DNA from 3 places in the Enterobacter sp. C3_dUdeg genome. Region 3 is predicted to be linked to each of the others. Evidence: predicted binding sites of a transcription regulator. Region 3 holds the regulator's gene; each other region holds the start of a gene.
The links. Region 3 encodes LexA, which represses DNA repair genes until DNA is damaged. Its sites were predicted from a motif close to TNCTGTATGTACATACAGNA; they were not measured.

Region 1 (7,525 bases), on a different contig from region 3:
GATGTTCTGATTGATGGGCACTTCCGCCAGGGCGCTGATTAAGGCGCACAGCTCGGCCATAGAGGCGCTATCGCCATCCACTTCGCTGTAGGACTGCTCAAACGTCAGCGAGGCGGAGAAGGGGATCTGTTGCTCAAGCTGCAGCTCTGACATCAAAAACGCCTGCATGATCATCATGCCTTTCGCGTGAATGTTGCCGCCCAGCTCGGCTTTTCGTTCAATATCGGTGAACTCGCCATCGCCAATGTGCACAACGCAGCTGATACGGGACGGCTCCCCGAATGCGCGCGGATGGCCAGGAAATTCAATCACCGACAGGGCGTTGATCTGCCCGACGCGTTCGCCTTCGGTTTCCACCAGAATTTGTTCCAGCAGAATTTCATCCTGCATACGGTCGGCAAGATAGCCTTCTCGCCACTCACGCTGAGCCAGCATCTGAGTGAGCTGTTCTCCGCTGAACGCCCCGTTACCGCTAATCACACCCACTTCACGCAGCTGTTTGCCGATCCAGAGCGGGCAAAGCGGCAGCGTTTCCTGGTCACCGGTGTAGCGTACCGCTTCGCGGATTAAGCCCGGCCACGCGTCAGCCGCAGGGGTTGGCAGCGCAAAACGCTCAGCAACGGCCATCACCCACTGGCACCACTGCGCCATATCGTCGGCATCGGCAATCTGGATATTGTCTTCGTATTCGCTATACACCGCCTGCTCAGCCAGTTCCGGCTCCATTTCCTGGAAGTCCGCCAGCGATTCGCGGTCGCCCGTCAGCACGACGGTCAGCGACAGCGGCATAGACGGAACAGAGACAGGCAGAGGACGAGACTCATCGTAGCCGACCCAGTCGAAACGCTTCTGGTTGACGATAGTTTTCAGACGCATCCACAGCAGCGGCTGCGAGAGCAGGGTACGCAGTGAGATGATGAGAACACCGCCATTTGCGCGATGAACCAGCCCCGGCTGCAGCGAAAGTTCGCCGTTAAACTGGCGCAGACAACCAAAGAGTTGTTCCGCCTCGACCCAGTTAGCGGTAATCACTTCGCCCTTAGCGGCAAAACGGCCATCGGCCTGCGCCGTTGGTTCGAAAGTGACATCATGTCCCGCAATACGATACTGGCCGCCAAAAACTGCGTTCGCTTCCGGCTTCAGCTGGCGCACGGCATCACCGAGCAGCGTCAGGTATTCCGCTTCTTCCGGGGCCTTGAGCAGCATGAAGGGCGCTGTTGCCCATGGGCTTAACACCTGCTCCAGCGCATAATGCAAACGAGGCTGCGTATCGCTAAGGATGAATTCGTGTTCTTTTGCGAGTTCGGGCTGTGCAAACAGTTCCTGGTAACTTTCGGTATCCGGAACAAGGTCACGCCATGCAAGTTTCGTAATGGTCAAAGTTGATGTTTTTTAGTCAGATGTAAAAGCGTGGAGTATACCGTAAGCGGGGGGCTGTACCCAAGCAGGATTGGGGATTTCGACAGGGCGATTGGCTGCATTCACTCACAGGATATGATTTCTTTTCAGCAGATTGCTAAAAAACTGATATTCTGAACAGAGTTACGTGGTAACACTGAGATCGCAATGAAATATCAACAACTGGAAAATCTCGAAAGCGGCTGGAAATGGAAGTACCTGGTCAAAAAGCACCGTGAAGGGGAGCTGATCACCTGCTACGTCGAAGCCAGCGCTGCGCAAGAAGCCGTGGATATTTTGCTGACCCTCGAAAATGAACCGGTACAGGTTAACGGCTGGATCGAGAAACACATCAATCCCGCGTTGTTAAACCGGATGAAGCAAACTATCCGCGCGCGACGCAAACGGCATTTTAATGCTGAGCATCAGCACACTCGCAAAAAATCAATCGACCTGGAGTTCGTTGTCTGGCAACGCCTGGCTGGGCTGGCACAACGACGGGGCAAAACGCTGTCGGAAACCATCGTGCAGCTGATTGAGGATGCCGAACATAAAGAGAAGTACGCCAACCAGATGTCGACGCTGAAGAACGACCTTCAGGCTCTGTTGGGTAAAAAATAGATTTTTCTTTTCTTCAGACAATAAAAAACCCCGCATGGCGGGGTTTTTTTATAAGACGATAACTTATGCCGCTGGCTGAGTTACAACGTCTTTGATGCCTTTAACTTCGATCTCTACGCGACGATCTGGAGCCAGGCAGTCGATCAGTGCAGCGCGAGCTTTCACGTTGTCACAGGTGTTGCCAGTAACTGGGTTAGATTCGCCCATACCACGTGGGGAGATCTTGTTAGCTGGGATACCTTTAGAGATCAGGTAATCAACAACAGACTGAGCACGTTTCTCAGACAGTTTCTGGTTGTAAGCGTCAGAACCGATACGGTCGGTGAAGCCCAGAACCACTACGGAACCGTCTTTAGGATCCAGGTTGCTCAGCTGGGTGTACAGCTGATCCAGTGCCTGCTGGCCTTCTGGTTTCAGAGTCGCTTTGTTGAAGTTGAACAGAACGTCAGACTTCAGAGTGAAGTGCTTGGTCTGTACTTCTGGAGCTGGAGCCGGCGCTGGAGCAACAACTGGAGCTGCTTCTTCCTGCTGGCCGAAACGGTAGGAAACACCTACGCTCAGCATGCCGTTGTCTGGACGAACACCAACGGTGTTGCCGTCGCCGATGTTGTTAACCCACTGGTATTCCAGACGGGTAGCGATGTCACGGGTCATAGCCCACTCAACGCCACCAGCGAATACTGGGGAAACACCGGTGTCATGGTTGTCACCAGAGATGTTGTTGCTGGAATCTGCGCGCCATACCATGCCGCCCAGACGGGTGTACACGTCCAGATCGTCAGTGATTGGGTAGCCCAGTTTAGCGGTCAGCTGAACGCCCTGTGCTTTGAAAGCGCCGTTAATGGTGTCGCCTTTGTATGGCATACGACCTAACCAGTCGTAACCCATTTCAAAACCAACATACGGGTTAACCTGATAGCCACCGAACGCACCTGCACCAAGCTGGCTCTCGTGAGTTGGGCCATCATTGTTCAGGCTGCTGTTGTACCAGCCAGTGTCGTGGAACTGAGACCAGCCCAGTTTACCACCTGCATACCAGGTATTATCTTTCGGAGCGGCCTGCGCTACGGTAGCGAAGCCAGCCAGTGCCACTGCAATCGCGATAGCTGTCTTTTTCATTTTTTGCGCCTCGTTATCATCCAAAATTCGCCATGAAAGTCTCAGGAGAGAATCACGGTTAAATCCTTCACCGGGGGGCGTGGTCAAATATAAATCTACCGATATCTTCGGCTTAGGCCGAGCACCCCTGGCGATGTAAAGTCTACAACGTAGCTGAAAACTTACAAGTGTGAAGTCCGTCAGGCATATGAAAAAAAAAGTTCCGTATACCGATTATTTAACATTTTTCGAACGAATTTTGTGCAATAAAATTAAGGAGAACCGCACCAGACAAGCCTTGCCGCAATTTTCAGGCCGGGAACTTTAATGCCATCTTGTGGTCAAAAAAAATTCCAGGAAAAATCTTAATTTCACTCAATGATACAAATTTGAGTGAATTTTTAGCCCAGAAAGTTGTCCTCTGCGGTAAGAATCCGATCGAACCGGACGCATAATGAACCCGATCGCATTCCCTTCTTCGGCTGCTTCAGTCAGACGGAAATGTTCCTCTTCCGTCAATTCTTCCGGTAACCATCCAATCACCACGCTGTAATTTCCGGTGCGTAACGCGCGGATCATCGACTCAACGGTGTCGCACGGCGGGAGCTGATTAATTTGCATGACCTTAGTAAGCGGAAGGCCTGCGGACTGAACCCACTCACGGCTCAGTTTTTGCTGAGGCGTGAGCCAAAGCTGCCAGCGCGATTGCTGACCAAGCTGTTGTAATAACGGCAACAACAGAAGTTGCGTCAACAGGGGCTGGTCTTCACGATAAACCACTTCACTGATAAGCCCCGTGGAAACACGCTCGACGGAATTCTGCGCGACATTGCCTGCGGTAGAAGAGAGAGAGGTTGAGCGATTTGCATAGCCTGAAGTGTGCATATTCATTCCAGCCCTGTAGTTACTGTATGGATATACAGTAACCCCTGTATGCATAAAGATCAACCTCATTTTCGGAAAGCGACTCGCAAAATTCATTCAATGTTGATGTCCCTCGAAAAATCATCTTGCTCATCGGCAATAAGTTGCCTATTTTCCTGCTAACGGATCCGCTAGTAAGAAATTTCGTTGTTACTTTATGATTTTGAAGGGAAATATCATGAAAAAGATATCTTATGAACGGATTTATAAATCCCAGGAATACCTCTCCCCGTTGGGCGAGATTCATCATCGCGCGCTGTTTGGAGGCTATACCCTGGCGGTGGATGATGCGGTTTTTGCCATGGTGTCAGACGGAGAGCTTTATCTCCGCGCCTGTGAGGAGAGTGCGAAATACTGTGTAAAAAATGCCTCCTCTTTTTTGACGTTGATGAAGCGAGGCCGCCCGGTGCTGCTCAACTATTATCGTGTGGATGACGGATTATGGCAGGACAGGGAGCGGTTGCTTCAGCTCTCCTCGTTTGCGCTCAGTGCGGCAAGAAAAGAGCGCTATCAGCGCCATCAACGAAACCGACTCAAGGATCTGCCAAACCTGACCTTTCAGCTTGAAGTCTTGCTCTTTGAAGCTGGCATTACCAATGAGGAAACGCTGCGGGCGCTGGGTGCCAGAGCGAGCTGGCTGAAGATGCGGGCAAAAAACAAAGCGCTCGGTATTAAGGTTCTCTTCGCACTGGAAGGGGCTATCGAGGGGCTGCATGAGGCGGCACTCCCGGCAGGCATTCGCCGGGAGCTGACGGAGTGGTTTAATGCGCTGCCTGAGCCACAGGAGAATCACTCCTCCAGGTAGCGATTTGCTGTTGCAGCCGGCAAATTTCAGGCAGCAGAGCGATAAGCAGGCCTATTTGCTGAAGCACCAGCGGCGCTTTGCTGTCGTTTTCTGGGTCAAGATGCGCAATGCGTTGAGCCAGTTCATCCAGCGCCTGTTGAACGCGCGGCTCATCGGCCGGTCGGTGATGAAGTGCGTCATCAACGTAGCAGACGGCGTCATCGAGCAGGTTGAGAATGCCCGGGTTGGTGAGTTTCTCACGGTGGGCACCCAGCGTCGAAATATAGCTGGTGAACGTATGGTTCAGACAGAGCAGGCGGAACGCAGTCTCACGAATCTCCGCCGTGGCGCGAGGCTCCGTTGACATGTTAGAGACAACGGAGGCCAGTTCTGCATCACTGTTGTGCGCGTCGCGACGGGCTATCCGGTAAGCCAGGCGGTTATCGCGCCCCTGGTGGTACTGCTCCAGGATTGCGTCAAGGTATCGACAGTTGGCGTTCATTGCCCTGTCTACCACGCGCGGCAAATTGCGGAAACGCCAGTCCGGCCAGATAAAGCTGACCGCAGCCCAGGCAATCGCACAGCCAATCAGGGTATCGATCACGCGGGGCAGGGCAACTTCAAACCCTTCACCCAGCAGGTTAAAGCAGAGCAGCACCAGCAGCGTGATGAACATGGTGGCGTGGGCGTACTGCACGTTGCGAAACGCGAAGAACAGCACGCCGGTGATCACAATCAGAATCAGTTGACCTTCAACGGAGGGCACGAAATAGAGTACCGGAAGGCCGATCGCGACGCCGACCAGCGTGCCGATAATACGCAGCGCAAGACGGTGTCGGGTGGCGTTATAGTTCGGCTGGCAGACGAACAGGCTGGTCAGCAGGATCCAGTAGCCGTGGTGCAGCCCGGTTATCTGGATAAAGGCATACCCCACGCACAGCACCAGCGACATTCTCACCGCGTGGCGAAAGAGTGCCGACTCCGGCGTAAAGTTACGGCTCAGACGCAGCCACATATCGCTAACGCTGTGCACGCTGTCATCAGCAAGCTGATTTTCCACCTCACTGCCCGGCAGCGCCATCGCCTGTTCGGACTCAATGGTCGCCAGCTGAGCATCAATCGCCCGCAGGTTGTTCAGCAGAAAGCCCAGCGCTTTGATGTGCTCCGGTGACGTTCCGCTGGCCTGAACGCGGTCGAGCGCCGCATCAAGATGGCTGAATACGCGTTCAAAGCGGGGGTCATGCTGATAGGGCGTACGCAGCAGAATGGAGCGCGAGAGCTGCTGACACGCCTGAGACTGCATGGACAGCAGGCGCTGGAAGCGGAACATCACGTCGCTGTAGCGGAACTTCTCGCGCAGGGCCGCGTATTGAACGTGCGAGGAGCTGGCACGTTCGTGAATGTCCTGGGCGGCAAAATAGTAGTGTAAGGTCCTTCGCGTTCCGCGCTGACCGCGATCGCCGCGCAGACGGGTAAGCAGAGAGGCTTTTGTCTGGTTAAGGGTGGCGACCAGCTGGCCATTTGCCAGCGCCAGATCGTAGAGCGGAGCCTGGCTTTCTTCCTCGATATCCGGGTCGAACAGCCGGGATTTCAGTTCCAGATAGTGGGCTAACTGCTCAAAGCTGCGGGCAAGGTTATCCTGCAGCGGGCGAACCGGGAAGATCAGATGACCGGTTAGCGTCAGCAGGTTATACCAGATGGCGCCCAGCAGCAGGAGAACCGGCTGCTGGTACCACTGGTCATAGAGGGAAACGCCCAGCATGGTGTAGATAGCGATCAGCAATGCACCAAACGCGATGGTGGCATAGCGCTGCCCGAGGCCGCCCAGCAAAATAAACCCGCTGGTTGAGAGCGTAAGGCCCAGGGCAAACAGCCAGGGCCACGGGAAAAGCAGCTCAACGGACGCTGACGCAATGAAAAAGCAGACGAGCGTAATGACCAGGTTACGTAAACGTCCGGCCAGACGATCGTCCAGGTCCGCCAGCGCCCCGGCCACCACTCCCAGCGTAAGCGGAATGGTGAGCTTGACATCATTCAGCCACCAGGGCAGGGCAACCGTGCCGCAAAGGGCGATAAATATCCTGACGTTGTATAGCCAGGTGCTGTTCCAGGTATAACGGCGAAGCAATGGGCTTAGCATAAACGCGGCCGGTCCTTATTTACTGAAAACGACGACGCGCGTTTGCTTCACGCGCCGCCTGGGCCACTTCTACCGGAACAACCCTGCGACCGACGGGCCAAAGGGCGATAGCGGCGATCTTAAAGTTCGCTATCCCCACCGGAATACCAATAATCGTGATGCACTGTGCAATACCGGCAAAAATATGCATGATGCACAGCCACCAGCCGAAGAAAATCAGCCACAGTATGTTCAGCAGGGTTCCGCCCGTATTCATCAGGGCGTTTTTGCTCTCCGGATTGAGCTCGTCAACGTGGATAGCTTCATTCCCGTAGGGGATTAAGGAGAGTTTTGTGATTTCCCAGCAGGAACGGGTCAGGGGAAGCGTGAAAATCAGGACGATGCTCACCAGCGTGGCAAAAAGCCAGGAAAGGGTGGTGGCAAAACCGCCCAGCACAAAATTCAACACATTCAGAACGGTACGCATAAACCCTCACTTCCTTTCGATAAAATTAACGCCCAATGATTGTAACGTTTTTTTAGGCTGGAGCACCTTAAAACTGGCAGTTAAACTGTCAGGT
Region 2 (7,525 bases), on a different contig from region 3:
CTCCGCAATATCATGCCTGCAGGTGTCCAGCCGAAGTTTACCAGCAGTCAGGAATTGATGGCCTGGCAGCAGGAAGAAGGCCGTAAGCGTGCAGTAGAGCTGGAAAAACTAAATCAGCGGGCGCGAGCGGAGAAGATATTTGGGCGTTCAGGGATATGCGATCTGCATAAGGGGTGCACTTTCTCAAATTATCAGGTGAGCAACGACGGGCAAAAGCATGCTCTCACCATGGCAAAGAGCTATGCCCATAACTTCGGGTCTGGTTTCACTAGTTTCATTTTCAGCGGGAGCTGCGGGACCGGGAAAAATCATCTTGCTGCAGCAATCGGTAATTACTTGTTGCAACGTGATCACTCCGTTCTGGTGGTTACAGTACCTGACCTGATGTTGCGCGCTCGTAAGTGCTATGACGAGGGGCAATCAGAGTCCGCGCTGTTGGATGACCTGTGCAAAGTAGATTTACTGGTTCTTGATGAAGTCGGCGTCCAAAGAGAAACGCGAAACGAATGGGTTTTACTCAATCAAATTATTGATCGTCGTATGGCGGCGATGAAACCAGTGGGCGTCCTGACTAACCTAAATTTTGATGAATTATCGAAGACTCTTGGTGAGCGGGTAATGGACCGCTTAACCATGGATAACGGTATCTGGGTGAACTTTGTTTGGGGAAGTTATCGCAAAAACGTAACCCATTTACGGGTTGTTAAGTAATCAAATCGAGTATTGACCAATGACCAAAACATTAACCCAAAAAGAGCAGGTGGCGGTGTTTGTGCACTACCAACCGAACTGCGCCGTTGGCGATGTATCCGGAGCGCTGGATATGGCTGGCGGGACAGCGGGCAGACTTCTGCGTGAGCTGAGTGACGAAGGCGTGATTATTCGCTTACGTGACAGCGTTCAGTACACATACCGGGCGGTACCGCACGCAGATTTTCCAGACATAATCCTCCTGCGCAGGGTTGAAAAAAGTGATCCGGTCAGGATGCAGGCTGCCGAGCAGAAAGCGAAGGAGCTAGAGGAGAGGGGGCTTTGGCGAAGGGCAGCAGAAGTATATTCGGACATGTTTGGTATCGCCGGTAGTGTTGTTGAAGTAGCCCGTATTGCCAAGCGTTGTAAATACTGCCTGCGCCAGGCGGGTAGGATGCGGGAATGGCGGGTCAAGATCAGATGCGGGAATGGCCAACGATAAGGTCATGCATACACTACCCCATTACACGCAGCACGAATGTGAGTCTACATAAGGCCACACCAAAAAAGACATAGCTATAGAAAAAGCGTATTTTGCGATAATGCACTATTGTTGCAGTTAATATAATAGCCAAGCCAACCAAGTATCATTGGTTGGCTTGATGTGAGAAATATTTTTAGCATATCCCAATATGCCATTAGTGCTCATCGTTACCAGTTATCAGACTTTGTAGCATCACGAAGATAATATTTACCCCCATCAAGAATGCTCTTTAGTGCAGCCTGTACTGGGTAACTATAATCGGTAATATCTAACAACCCAACCTTATTTTTTAGTTTTTCTAAATCGATAATATCACCGAAATTGCTTTCATCAATTTGCGCATAAGGCCCGTTAACTGAATCACTGCCTGCACGCTTAAGTACCTCAGCAATTCTAATAATTCCATTTTTTTTATTTATTAAATTATCTATAAATTGAGCTGCCAAATGTTTAGATGATCTCCTTAACTCCAAAAATATATGCGATTCAAGATGGTTTTTAATAAATCTTTTTGTTGTAAGTGCGTCAAGAGCGTTATGTTGATATGTTATCTCTAATTTATCAAGTAACTCTTGAGTGATCCATGGATTACTTTCATCAGTACCGTTGAGTTGACGTCTAACTTTGTATAATACATCAGCCCCCAGAGGGGTATTTTCTTTTCTAGATATTATGCTTTTGATTAGTTCGTTTTTGTTGGTACTTTCTGAAATGACTTTATTTGTCAGCCAATTCATTTTTCGGTATAAATCTGAAGATAGAAATCCGTAATTAGACTCCTGTGATATGATAAGTTTTTCTGAGAATAGAAATTTATCATATATACATTTCAAAATATCAAAGGCATCATCATCGATAATGTTGGAATAGTTAGTCATCATTTCAAAAAAACGATCTTCAGCGTTGCTTGATTCAACGTCAATTAGGAACTCAGATCTAGATATTTCACCTCGAATAAATTTAATGATGTCCTGATCTGATAAATATCCAATAGGAGTTTCATAATGAAATGCAACATGTAAGCGTTGAGGCGCAGACACTCTTCCTGCATAATCAGGGTTTGTAACCCCATAATGCGAGTAGCCTCCAGAGGCAAGCAAAGGGAACACTTCACCTAGAAGATTAATCATTAATCTCCGATCTTTATCATTGAAAATTTGAAGATGATGATTTCTTTCATTATCGAATGTTTTGACGATTTCTTCCGGCTTTTCTAACAAAAGTCCATCATTGGTAAATCTCTTTCCAATATATGCTTCAGGATTGTTTTTTATGTGTTCATATAGGCTGTTTGATTTTATTGCTATTAATGATAAAGCAAACAGATCTGAAAAACATACCTGACCTTCTACTTGTGCTAAAATAAATCTCAAATGGTTAAAAAGTTTTTTTATTTCCCTTGGGTTCTTAATTAAGTGTTTGAAGTAATTGTGAAATATCCAACTTAAGCGCTCTTGATCATTTTCAAAATTTTCTGTGAGTTTATTTTCGCTAAGGTTAGAGAATTCAATTTCTGCAAGCTCGGTTATACTACTCTCTGAAATAACTGGAAGTGGTACCCGTAACTGAACAATCTTATTGATGTATTGTGCGGAGTTTTCTATGCCATTTTTTTTAAGTACTTCAGTTAGATAATTGGGATCAAATGCAAGCAGGAATGAAGTGCCAGGGAAGTCCGCTACTGCTTTAACCAATCGTAATACCTGAAATGTCTCAGTCGGTGTTAATCTATCAATGTCATCGATAATTATTATGATTGGATAAGGAAGTTTTTGTATTTCTTTAGATACTTTATTTTTTTTACTTAAAAGATCTAACTCTTTTAAGTCTTCGGTTTTTTTTGTAGCGCTTGAAAATTTTGAAAATACTTTTTCTAGGATAGATGCCCATGGTTCAGTTCCAGGGACAAGTTTTGCAATATTAAATAAACTTGCATATTTTACCAACTCTTTCGAGACTTTAAGTGCTAAGGATGTTTTATCCTTAAGGTTTAACTGTGCTGAGAAGCTGACCAGAAAATCTTGTATTAAAGATTCGGGATTGCCCGCTAACCAAGGGTTATATTCAATGATAGCGGGGTAAGTCTCCTTTTCCTGTAAGGCACCTTTAATTAAATTTATTACTGATGTTTTGCCATTTCCCCATTCACCCTCTAATGAGACAGTAAGACATTCATCTTCACAATTAAGTAGAAGTACATTTGCTAGTCCGTTTGCAAAACTGAGTCTATTTAGAAGGTCGGGATCATCAATTCCGCCATAAATGGGTTGATCGTTATGATATTTGCTCATGTTTGTCTCTTCGAACAGGAATATAATGTTGAATTTTTGTGATAATTGATAAATCAAATCGTAATTCAAGTCAAGAGAAATTCAAAGCAGGAAGTATTTCAGACATCTGTTTCACTCGCATGATGAAAAAAAGTTCCTAAAGCAAACATCTCATTGTTTGCTGTTACCAAACCCAGAAGATAAAAAGCCCCAAAAGGGGCTTGGCAGTTATGGCTTCTTAGGTGGTGGCGCTGGTTGCGTAACTTGCTTAGGTGGCTTGTAACCTTCGTTAATAGGCTGAGATTTAGGTTGGTAACCGTAGTCATTTTCTTTCGGACGGTAACCTTCATTTTTGAATTTTCCGTTATTTGTCATGTGATTTCCTTTTTTAAATATGATAGTTCAAGGTTTCTTCGGTGGAGGGGCTGGTTGTGATGTCTGCTTAAGCGGTTTGTATCCACTATTTACATCTTGTTTTGGTTGGTAGCCTTTATTGTTAGGCTGATAACCATCTTGAGCTATAGGTTTCTTAGTTTCACTCACTATTATCTCCTTCTTGACTATTTTCACTAGGGTTAGTGAATCTGAAAAATTCAATGTGCTCAATATCTTTTGAAAGAATCAAAATGCCAAGCGTATCTGTTCTTGCCCTTTCAAACCCCCCATCTGCGTTGATCACCCAATTTTCTTCAAGGTATAGCTGCTCTGGATTAGGAGAACTTGATGAAAATGAGTCAGCAGAATATTTGCCAGCTATTTTATTTCCATCTTTAAGAGTAACTATAACCCATGATGACATTCTTAGCCCGAAATAATAATCCCAAGCCCGCCCTGTAGGATGTGGAAGCAAATTACATAGCCACTTCCACGATCGCATCCATACAAATAATAAAGTCAAGATGATAGGGCTAACAAAGAGAACACACAAATAGAAAAGCATGTATGTGATTAAATGAGTGGCACCATATTGCGATTTTTCAAATAAATATATAGGTATTAGCCATATTGCATAATTGATGCAGCTATATGTTACAACCTCAATAACTGTCTTAGACGTATCAAGTTGAACATTGGGATGTAGTACACTGTACAGCTTCATACTTAGAAAACCCGGAATAACGAAGGCTATGAAAATGACCAATTTATTTGTATCCCAAATATCCATGTATTTCTTTCCTTACACAATAATTCCGTAAATGGATTATGCCACTTATCACTTGCCAGAAGCATGGAGATTATCACCATCTTGAAAGAATTTTTACTCTTGCGGAGTCCCAAGGGTGATGTAGTCTCTACTCGTTTGTTTGACAATTCGTGCTGTTAAGCCGTTGATCAAACTTCTCCATAAGTGTACTGTATAAACATACAGCTTTTGCGGTGGAGGCGCTTATGAAAGTTGAATTAACCATTGATCGTACTAAAGAACTTCCAGAGGGTGCAGTCCCGGCACTTGAGAGAGAATTATTAAAACGGATCCAGAGTCAGTTCGGTAACTGCAGTCTGATTGTGCGTCGCGCAGGTTCCGATGGGTTAAGTGTTTACGGTGGCGAAAAAGAAACTAAGAAAAAGGTTGAGGAAATCCTCCAGCAGACCTGGGAAAGTGCAGACGACTGGTTTTATTGAAACAGCATGCAGAAATTTTCCAGTTTGGAGGGGAGATCGGTGAAACAAAAAGAAGAATTACCAAATAAGGGCTATGCGGTCATCAGGTGCAACGATGGGGTTATCGTTGCGCGACTGCACTCATTTCCTGATAGTGGTCGTGCACTCATGTACAGACGCGGGGATGAGGTGTCATTCATGCCGTTACAGGATGATGAGATAGTAGGAACACCGACACTCTTTACGCAGATGCTTGAACGGGCTGGTTATCGCGTTTCCAAGAATTCTGTTACACTCCCGTCATAGGCCTGAACACCCTATACCTGCTGCGCCACTGGAGAGATACCATGGCGCAAATACCAAACCAGAATAAATCCTTACTGACCCTTCAAAGGGCCAGCAATTTTCTTTTGATGTCACTCCTGCAGGAGGCGGCATGAAGAAAAGCTGGTTCACTTACACCGGGCTGACAACCGAAGAAGCCAATGAGCTGGTGGCGCGCTATAAGTCCAAAGGGGTTCCCGTCGAGAAAAGCCTCGATATTGACCCTCGTCTTTGGATAGTCAGCGCATTACTACCTCAGCAAAAATCCTCAGCTAAGACAGCGCAAAGCATGCGTTCTCGTGCATGGGGGTGATCGTGACAGTGTACAACATCCTCCCGATGGGTAAGCCACGCATGACGCGTGCAGACAAATGGAAAAAGCGCCCTGAAGTTATGCGTTACCGGGCCTTTTGCGATCACGTCCGGCTGCTGGGCATTTACATGCCAGAGTCAAATTCGCACGTTACCTTCGTTCTTCCGATGCCGAATAGCTGGAGCAAAAAGAAGCGCGCAGAGATGAACGGGCAGCCCCATCAGGGTAAACCCGATCTTGATAACCTGATGAAGTCTCTGATGGATGCGCTCTTCGAGGACGACACGCATATCTGGGATTCAAGGATAACAAAGCTCTGGGGCGAGAACGGGCAGATCATTATCAGGGAGAGCGAGTGATGCGTGCGCTTCTTCGACCTGTGATTGCTAGGGAGCTGGGTGTCGTACTTTTGAAGCCAGGAAGAGAGCTGATGGAGTTGTTCACCGCAGGAAGAGTGTTAATCGAGCGCCAGCCAGAAAGTATGGCCGGGTATCAAACTGGTCGCGTTTCGGACGCGCGGCAGCCACTGGCTGAAAACGAGCAGCTGCGAAGCTTCTTTCTGAATGAAAAGGTGCTGACTGCAGCTGGCGGTATTAGCGGGCTTGATTACTGGTTGCTGAAGCACGGCGCCGGACATTGCCAGAACGCCCACAGTGATTACCACTATCACGAACTAACCATCATGCACCATGAGCCTGGATCCATCCTTCTTTGTGGCTCTTGCGATAACCAGCTTCGAGAGCAGTGTACCGAGGAACTAGCAGAACTGGCATGGAGAAACGTAATTGCCTTTGTTCTGGATTCGGTTCGTATTTCACTCGCTATCGACAAAAGCCGCGAGATTTCTCTCGCTGAACTCTGCTGGTGGGCAGTTCGTAAAGGGGTTACGGATGCACTTCCAGAATCATGCGTTCGTGAAGCGCTTCGTTTACCTCAAGAAAGCAAGATCGGTCGCGAAAGCGATATTACGCCTTCTGTGCCGGCCAGCAGCATCCTTAGGAAATTAGTTTCAGCGGTCGACCTGCCTGATGCGCTGACAGAACCCCTAGTAGGTGTGATGGTGGATCCGGCGCCGCCTCAGTCTTTCATGCGTCGACCAAAGCGTCTTCGCTGGGAAAGTCGCGATTATCTGAATTGGGTGAAAACACAGCCCTGTGAATGCTGCCAGCAGCAATCAGACGACCCACATTACTTAATCGGATGGGGGCAGGGTGGCATGGCGACAAAAGCGCATGACATTTTCTCCATACCACTTTGCCGAAAGCATCACATCGAACTGCATAACGACCGACTGGCATTCGAGCGCAAATATGGCTCGCAGCTGGAAATGATCATTAGAGTGCTGGACCGGGCCTACGCGCTCGGCGTTCTGGCGTAAGGAGGACTTATGAACGATATGTATGAATTAATGGACCGTTGGGGTGCTTGGGCTGCAGATGAACATAATGGCGTTGACTGGCAACCAATCGCTGCCGGATTTAAAGGACTTCTTCCACACGGAAAGAAATCACGAAATCAGTGTGATGATGATACAGGTATAATGATCGATGGTTGCGTTGCTAGACTGAGGAAGTTTAAGCCTGATGAGTATGAATTGATCATTGCCCACTTCGTGGTCGGTATTTCGCTAAGAGCAATAGCTAAAAGGCGTAATTGCTCTGATGGAACAATAAGAAAGGAATTACAAACAGCACTCGGCTTTATCGATGGATGTATATCTATGATAAATTATTAACATCTTTTTTTGATCTAAATTGCAGGTAGCAACCTCATTGATACCTG
Region 3 (7,525 bases):
TGAATTTGACGAACTTTTAGCGAAAGTTATCGCTTGTCCGCCACCAGTCGCAGCGCATGTTCCAGCACCTCAATATCGGCTCCGGCTTTATGCGCATTCTCGCTCAGGTAGCGGCGCCACTGACGCGCGCCCGGAATACCCTGGAACAGGCCAAGCATATGGCGGGTGATATGACCGAGATAGGTGCCATTGCTCAACTCACGCTCAATGTAGGGGTACATCGCACGCACGACGGCAACCGGATCGGTGTCCGCGCCTTCGATGCCAAAGATTTCGCGATCGACCGTCGCCAGAATGCCCGGATTCTGATACGCCTCGCGGCCGACCATCACGCCATCCATATGCGCCAGATGCGCTTTGGCCTCTTCCAGCGACTTGATGCCGCCGTTGATGGACATCGTCAGGTGCGGGAAGTCACGCTTCAGTTGATACACGCGCGGATAGTCCAGCGGCGGGATCTCACGGTTCTCTTTCGGGCTGAGGCCGGAGAGCCAGGCTTTTCGCGCGTGGATGATGAACATCTCACACTCGCCTTTCCCGGATACCGTGTTGATGAAGTCGCACAGGAATTCGTAGCTGTCCTGGTCGTCAATGCCGATACGGGTTTTGACCGTGACCGGAATGGAGACCACATCGCGCATCGCCTTGATACAGTCCGCTACAAGCTGTGCATTCCCCATCAGACAGGCGCCAAACATGCCGTTCTGCACGCGGTCGGACGGGCAGCCAACGTTCAGGTTGATCTCGTCGTAGCCGCGTTCTTCCGCCAGCTTCGCGCACTGCGCCAGCGCGGCCGGATCGCTGCCGCCCAGCTGCAGGGCAACCGGATGCTCTTCTTCGCTATAGGCCAGATAGTCGCCCTTCCCGTGAATGATTGCGCCCGTGGTCACCATTTCGGTGTACAGCAGCGTATGGCGGGAGAGCTGGCGCAGGAAGTAGCGACAGTGTCTGTCCGTCCAGTCGAGCATCGGCGCAATGGAGAAACGGTGTGCAGGGAAAGCGGTCTGTAATTCTGACGACATGGCGAAGTTTTAAGCATCTGGTGGAAAAGGGGCGCTACTATAGCACAAAGAAAAGCCGGAGGCGCAGCGCCTCCGGTGGACTTTAGAACGTCATGCTCAGCTGAGCCCCGGCGCCCCAGGTTTCGTCCTCGCCGTACAGGCCCATCAGGTCAACATGAACGGTACTGAACGGCGCGAAGCCGACACCGCCGGTAAAGACATTGCTGTCGTTACCCTTCACGTCCGCGCGATAGCCCGCACGCACCGCCAGCCAGCTGAGCGGCGTAACCTCAGCACCGACGCCCACGTACTGCGACGTATCTTCGCTCTTGAAGCCTTTGGTTTCCGTCAGATCGCCATCGGCGGTCAGCGTCACCAGGTCGTTATGCCAGGCGGCGCCGGCGGTCACCAGCGGACGGATCTGGTAGGTGTCTTTGTAGCTCACCACTTCTCCCGTCCGGCCGTTGCGGATACGGATATCTTTGGTGTCGATATCGCGCGACATCAGGTTTTGACCGCTCACGCCAACCGTCCAGTGTTCGCCGAAATCAGCCGCGATACCGGCATCGACGTTAAAGCCCGTGTCGTCCGTGCGGTAGCGGCTGTCGTTCCACTTGTTACTGTCGTAATCGTAGATTGACGTGGTGTAGTTATAGACCCAGGTTTTTTGCAGCTTTGGCGTCACGCCCACGGAAACAGGGACACCGCCGAGGTCAAACTGACGGGCAACGGCAACACCATAGTCGGACACAATCGCTGCCCGGCCAGACGCCGTTGAGTTGAGATTTTTAGTGATTTGATCCGTGCCGTTCAGCGCAGCGTCCAGGGCAACACCGGCAGCCACCACCTTGCTTTGTTGAATACCGCGCAGATAATCAATATCTTGCTGATCGATAGACGAACTCACCCGCCCATGGGCGTAGCCTTTCGCCATAAAGGCCACGGAAAGCACATCGTTAGGGATACTCACGGCAAGCCCAGCACCTGCCGTCGCGCGTGCGGTTTTACCCTTGAGATAGTCCAGCTCATCGGCCAGATCTTTGGCCGCGCCCTGGAATTGATTAATGGAACCTAACGGATTGGTGATGATCTCCCTTGGCGTGAGGTCATCAACCACATCCTTATAGTGATTGATTTTGTCGTTGATGGTATCAATCTCGTCCTGAAGATTGTCCTCATCCGTCACCTGTACGCCAACGGACGGCAAAATGACCGTCACATCATCGTCCGGTTTTGCCTTTGCCAGCAACGCGGGGTTGATTAACGCCCCGCTACCATAGCTCCCGGAGGCAACGCCAGTGCCACCCATTGCGTCGCTACGTGATTCTGTCCAGGTATTGGCTGCTCCCGCCTGATTTGCCATAAACAAGGAAACAGCGATACTAACCACCGAAAATTTAAAATTTTTTTTCACAGTATGCCCGTTATAGTCTGTTATGAAATAACCCCTGTCTGTTATCACCCAAACAGGAACGAACTATTGCTGTGAATAAGTAGTAAAAGACCCGCTATTTCTATCCCTAAGTAAAACTCCCTTACGGCCTGTTATATTTTGTGACGGCCCTCAATATTTATAGAAGAGGAAATTATTTTTTCCCAGGTTTTCCATCATGCGGTCCAAAAAACTGGGGCGGGTGGTCTACCCAGCGATCCTCACGGGTAGCGGCATACACGGGGTTGAGCGGATAGTAGATGCGGTTGTGCTTTTTGTTGGCCTCGCCAACGACCAGTAACCGCACCTCTTCGTCCGTGTTGTTGATAAAGGTGTGGCAGATACCGGTTCCGGCAGGAAACCCCACGCTGTCGCCCGGTTCAAGTTTCCATAAATAGCCATTGATCCACGCTTCTGGATGACCTTCGAGCACATAAACGAACTCTTCTTCATCGCTTTCCGCGTGCGGATAGGACGTCCTGCGCCCGGGCGGTAAACGCTCGTGATGGATACCAATGCGCCCGAGCCCAAGCTTGCGAGCCAACGGGGCGCCGATAGAAAAACGCTCATCGCTATCTGGATAGGTCGAATCATCCGCGCCTTCAACGTCGCGCCAGTGTCGAATACAGTCAGGTTTTTTCATTGTTTATTTCCCGGTTTGCAATGGGTCAGGTATAGCACAGACTGGCGGATCTCGGCGTTTTTACCAGAACATGATAAAGTAGGGGTTTCCGTCCTATAACATCCGGGGTGCTAAATGGATAAGTCCACAAAAGAGCTGTTAGCGCAGGCCGAAAAGCTGTGTTCGCAACGCAATGTGCGCCTGACTCCGCAGCGCCTTGAAGTCTTACGTCTGATGAGCCTGCAGCAGGGTGCTATCAGCGCCTACGATCTGCTGGACCTGCTCCGCGAAAGCGAGCCGCAGGCGAAACCTCCGACCGTGTATCGCGCCCTGGATTTCCTGCTGGTACAAGGATTCGTGCACAAAGTTGAGTCCACAAACAGCTATGTGTTGTGCCATCTGTTCGATCAGCCCACCCATACATCGGCGATGTTTATCTGCGACCGCTGCGGCGTGGTGAAAGAAGAGGCTGCGGAAGGCGTGGAAGATATTATGCATACGCTGGCGGCGAAAATGGGTTTTGCCCTGCGTCATAACGTGATTGAAGCGCACGGACTGTGCTCTGCCTGCGTGGAAGTGGAAGCCTGCCGTCATCAGGACGCGTGTCAGCACGACCACTCTATTCTTGTGAAGAAAAAACCGCGTTAACGGCAAAAGAAAAGGCGGCTCATGGCCGCCCTCAGGGTGTACTTCCTTGTACTTGCGGGTATAGCCCGGTTACCAGCGGTAGTCGTTGCGTTTTTCCCAGTCGCCCACTTCTCTTTCCGCCTGGTCTTTCGCGTAGCCGTAACGCTCCTGGATTTTACCGACAAGCTGATCGCGTTTACCTTCAATGACGGTCATATCGTCATCGGTCAGCTTACCCCACTGTTCTTTCGCTTTACCTTTGAACTGCTTCCAGTTGCCGCCGATTTCGTCTTTATTCATCATCGTGTCCTCTTAGTTAAGCGTCGGGTCGTAACGTCCGTTACGTTCTTTTCTGCTGGACGTGATAATTATTGTAGTTAAGGATTCGGCAGTTGATTTCATATTCGGAATCTTTAACCGTCACGATATATCGTGACGTGAAGGGAACCAGGTATCGTTTTGCCAGTGGCGGTGCCAGATAAAAGCCAGCGATATCCCTCGCAGCGAGAGGAAAACGGCCAGGGCCAGCCACAAACCGTGATTACCCAGCCAGGGAAGCGTCAGCAGCGTCAGACCAAACCCGGCCGCCGCGACCGCCATGCTGTTACGCATTTCCGCTCCGCGCGTCGCACCAATGAACATGCCGTCCAGCAGATAACACCAGACGCCGACCACCGGTAAGATGACTTGCCAGATGAGATAGTGACTCGCCAGCTCGCGCAGCGCAGGAAGAGACGTAAGCAACGCGACAATTTGCTCACCAAAGCAGGCGTAAACCAGGCCAAACGCCAGCGCCACCAGCCCAGACTGGCGGCAGGCTGCCCGCCAGACGTCCCTAAGCTGCTCGCTTTCGCGCGCCCCGTACGCCTGCCCGGAATGCGCTTCTACCGCATAGGCAAATCCGTCCAGCGCGTAGGCGGTAAAGGTCAGCAGCGTCATCAATACCGCGTTGACCGCGACGATTTCTGGCCCCAGTCGGACCCCGAAAACCGTCAGCGCGCCGAAGCAGAGCTGAAGCAGCAGCGAGCGCAGCATGATGTCACGATTGAGCGCCAGCAGCCTACGGATATTGCCGCGCCATGCGGTTTTGAGCAGCGCCAGGGAGATCCCGCGCATCGCCAGCACGCGCCAGACCATCCACAGACCGATAATCAAGGTTCCGTATTCGGCAATCGCCGTCGCCAGCGCCGCGCCCTGCACGTTCATATTCAGGCCCATTACCAGCCAGACATCCAGCACAATGTTGAGAAGGTTGCCTACCACCAGCAAAATCACTGGCGCACGGGCGTACTGAACGCCCAGTAGCCACCCCAGCAGAACCAGGTTTGCCAGCGAGGCGGGCGCGCTGAGCCAGCGAATTTCAAGGAAACGTCGCGCCTGCGCCAGTACCGCCTCGCTGCCGCCAACAACATGGAGCGCAAGGTCGATCAGGGGCGTACGTAATAAAACGATTAACACTCCCGCGCCAAGCGCAAGGATCAGCGGCTGGACCAGCGCGCGCGCCAGACGCAGCGGATCTTTTGCACCATAAGCCTGTGCCGTGAGTCCGGTGGTGCTCATGCGCAAAAAGAGCAGCAGCATAAACAGGAAGCTGGTTGCCGTTGCGCCAATCGCCACGCCGCCAAGATAAACAGGCGAATCAAGATGACCAATAACGGCAGTATCGACCAGCCCCAGCAAGGGCACGGTGATATTGGAAAAAATCATCGGCAGAGCGAGACGCCACAATGCCTTATCTGATTCCGTCAGCAGTGACATGAAAAATACCGGGAGTGGAGAATGAAGCAGGCTACAGCGGCGCCATAGCCTGTCAGGAAGAGATTACAGCCATTCACCGTTGCGAATGACCCCAACCGCCAGTCCTTCGATAGAGAAGTTGTGTTCGCGGAGATCGACCACAATCGGGGAGAACTCGTTGTTTTCAGGCAGCAGCTGAACGGTGTTACCCTGTTTTTTCAGACGCTTGACGGTAACTTCATCATCAATGCGCGCGACAACTACCTGGCCGTTACGCACATCCTGCGTTTTGTGCACCGCAAGCAGATCGCCATCAAGAATACCGATGTCTTTCATCGACATACCGCTAACGCGCAGCAGGAAATCTGCGCTCGGTTTGAACATGCCAGGATCGACCTGGTAGTGGCCTTCAATATGTTGCTGTGCCAGTAAAGGCTCACCGGCGGCAACACGGCCTATCAGCGGAATGCCCGTCTCTTCTTCCACCAGCAGGCGGATACCGCGTGACGCGCCTGAAACAATCTCAATCACGCCTTTACGCGCCAGCGCTTTCAGGTGTTCTTCGGCAGCATTCGGAGAACGGAAGCCCAGACGCTGCGCGATTTCCGCACGCGTGGGTGGCATACCCGTCTGGCCGATATGATCCCGGATGAGATCAAACACCTCTTGCTGCCTGGTCGTTAACGCTTTCATTCCGCCCCCTGGGTGTATATACAGTTATGCTGTGAGTATATACAGTCAAAGGCGATTTTGGAACCAAAAACTGCACAAAAAACCAGGGACTTAATTATTCCTCGAGGCTCATCGGAAATGTGACCAAAGCAGCGTGACCCAGGTGATAACGGCAGTGATAATCGCCAGCAACACGGCAGCAGAGCCCATGTCTTTTGCGCGGCCAGAAAGCTCGTGGAAATCTGAACCAATGCGATCAACAACGGCTTCAATAGCGCTATTAAGAATTTCCACTATCATCACCAGAAGCACGGAACCGATTAGAAGTACGCGGGTAATAGCATCAACATCAAGGAAACAGGCGATGATCACCGCGATGATAGCGGCGACGCCCTCCTGGCGAAAGGCGGCTTCGTTGATCCACGCGGCACGGAAACCTTTCCATGAATAGCCGGCGGCTTTGATGATACGCGTTAACCCAGTGGTATTATTGGCCATTAAAAGAACCTTTTATGAAAAAAAGCGTCAGTAACAGGAACTGTAGCGCGTTTCGCTACAGCCTGAAGTATGACGGGTAACAACAGAAATTTTGCGCGCTTTCTGTTATCCTTGCGCCGCAATTGCATTATTAACCAGAGGCTTTACATCGTTTATGTCCGGCTGGCCACGAATTTACTACAAATTACTTAATTTACCATTAAGCATCCTGGTAAAAAGCAAGTCTATCCCAGCAGAACCCGCGCTGGAATTGGGGCTCGATACCTCGCGTCCTATTATGTACGTTTTGCCTTATAACTCGAAGGCAGACTTACTGACGCTTCGCGCCCAGTGTCTGGCGCATGACTTACCGGACCCGCTTGAACCGCTTGAAGTTGACGGTACGCTGCTGCCGCGCTACGTGTTCATTCACGGTGGACCGCGCGTGTTTACCTACTACACGCCAAAAGAAGAGTCCATCAAGCTGTTCCACGACTATCTTGACCTGCACCGCAGCAACCCCGATCTGGATGTGCAGATGGTGCCGGTATCGGTGATGTTTGGTCGTCGTCCGGGCCGTGAAAAAGGTGAAGAGAATCCGCCGCTGCGCATGCTTAACGGCATCCAGAAGTTCTTCGCGGTCTCCTGGCTGGGACGCGACAGCTTTGTGCGTTTCTCCCCTTCCGTTTCGCTGCGTCGTATGGCGGACGAGCACGGTACCGACAAGATCATCGCGCAAAAACTGGCGCGCGTGGCGCGTATGCACTTCGCCCGCCAGCGCCTCGCTGCCGTAGGACCGCGTCTCCCGGCGCGTCAGGATCTGTTCAACAAGCTGCTGGCCTCCAAAGCGATTGCCCGCGCCGTTGAAGACGAAGCGCGCAGCAAGAAAATATCGCATGAGAAAGCCCAGCAGAACGCCATTGCGCTGATGGAAGAGATTGCAGCGAACTTCTCTTA

Region 1: sulA (SOS-induced cell division inhibitor SulA) is a predicted target of LexA. The motif match lies at 4,023-4,042, and genes of this name have one in related genera.
Region 2: AC27FC_RS06910 (DinI-like family protein) is a predicted target of LexA. The motif match lies at 4,856-4,875, and genes of this name have one in related genera.

The regions. Positions count from the first base shown of each region.
Region 1 is NZ_BAAKFX010000004.1:75,513-83,037, reverse strand. Features, by position in the region: gene AC27FC_RS12525 (AAA family ATPase) at 1-1,380, opposite strand, end outside; gene matP (macrodomain Ter protein MatP) at 1,567-2,019, shown strand; gene ompA (porin OmpA) at 2,083-3,138, opposite strand; gene sulA (SOS-induced cell division inhibitor SulA) at 3,493-4,002, opposite strand; gene AC27FC_RS12505 (TfoX/Sxy family DNA transformation protein) at 4,220-4,846, shown strand; gene yccS (YccS family putative transporter) at 4,803-6,965, opposite strand; gene AC27FC_RS12495 (YccF domain-containing protein) at 6,985-7,431, opposite strand.
Region 2 is NZ_BAAKFX010000001.1:1,447,770-1,455,294, reverse strand. Features, by position in the region: gene AC27FC_RS06940 (ATP-binding protein) at 1-711, shown strand, start outside; gene AC27FC_RS06935 (PerC family transcriptional regulator) at 731-1,192, shown strand; gene AC27FC_RS06930 (KAP family P-loop NTPase fold protein) at 1,402-3,525, opposite strand; gene AC27FC_RS06925 (hypothetical protein) at 3,733-3,879, opposite strand; gene AC27FC_RS06920 (hypothetical protein) at 3,907-4,047, opposite strand; gene AC27FC_RS06915 (DUF6338 family protein) at 4,040-4,669, opposite strand; gene AC27FC_RS06910 (DinI-like family protein) at 4,894-5,127, shown strand; gene AC27FC_RS06905 (hypothetical protein) at 5,543-5,743, shown strand; gene AC27FC_RS06900 (RusA family crossover junction endodeoxyribonuclease) at 5,734-6,102, shown strand; gene AC27FC_RS06895 (DUF968 domain-containing protein) at 6,102-7,121, shown strand; gene AC27FC_RS06890 (antiterminator Q family protein) at 7,131-7,478, shown strand.
Region 3 is NZ_BAAKFX010000010.1:65,942-73,466, forward strand. Features, by position in the region: gene dusA (tRNA dihydrouridine(20/20a) synthase DusA) at 27-1,022, opposite strand; gene AC27FC_RS18645 (conjugal transfer protein TraF) at 1,105-2,415, opposite strand; gene AC27FC_RS18650 (cupin domain-containing protein) at 2,588-3,076, opposite strand; gene zur (zinc uptake transcriptional repressor Zur) at 3,191-3,703, shown strand; gene AC27FC_RS18660 (CsbD family protein) at 3,773-3,982, opposite strand; gene dinF (MATE family efflux transporter DinF) at 4,103-5,440, opposite strand; gene lexA (transcriptional repressor LexA) at 5,504-6,112, opposite strand; gene AC27FC_RS18675 (diacylglycerol kinase) at 6,221-6,589, opposite strand; gene plsB (glycerol-3-phosphate 1-O-acyltransferase PlsB) at 6,744-7,525, shown strand, end outside.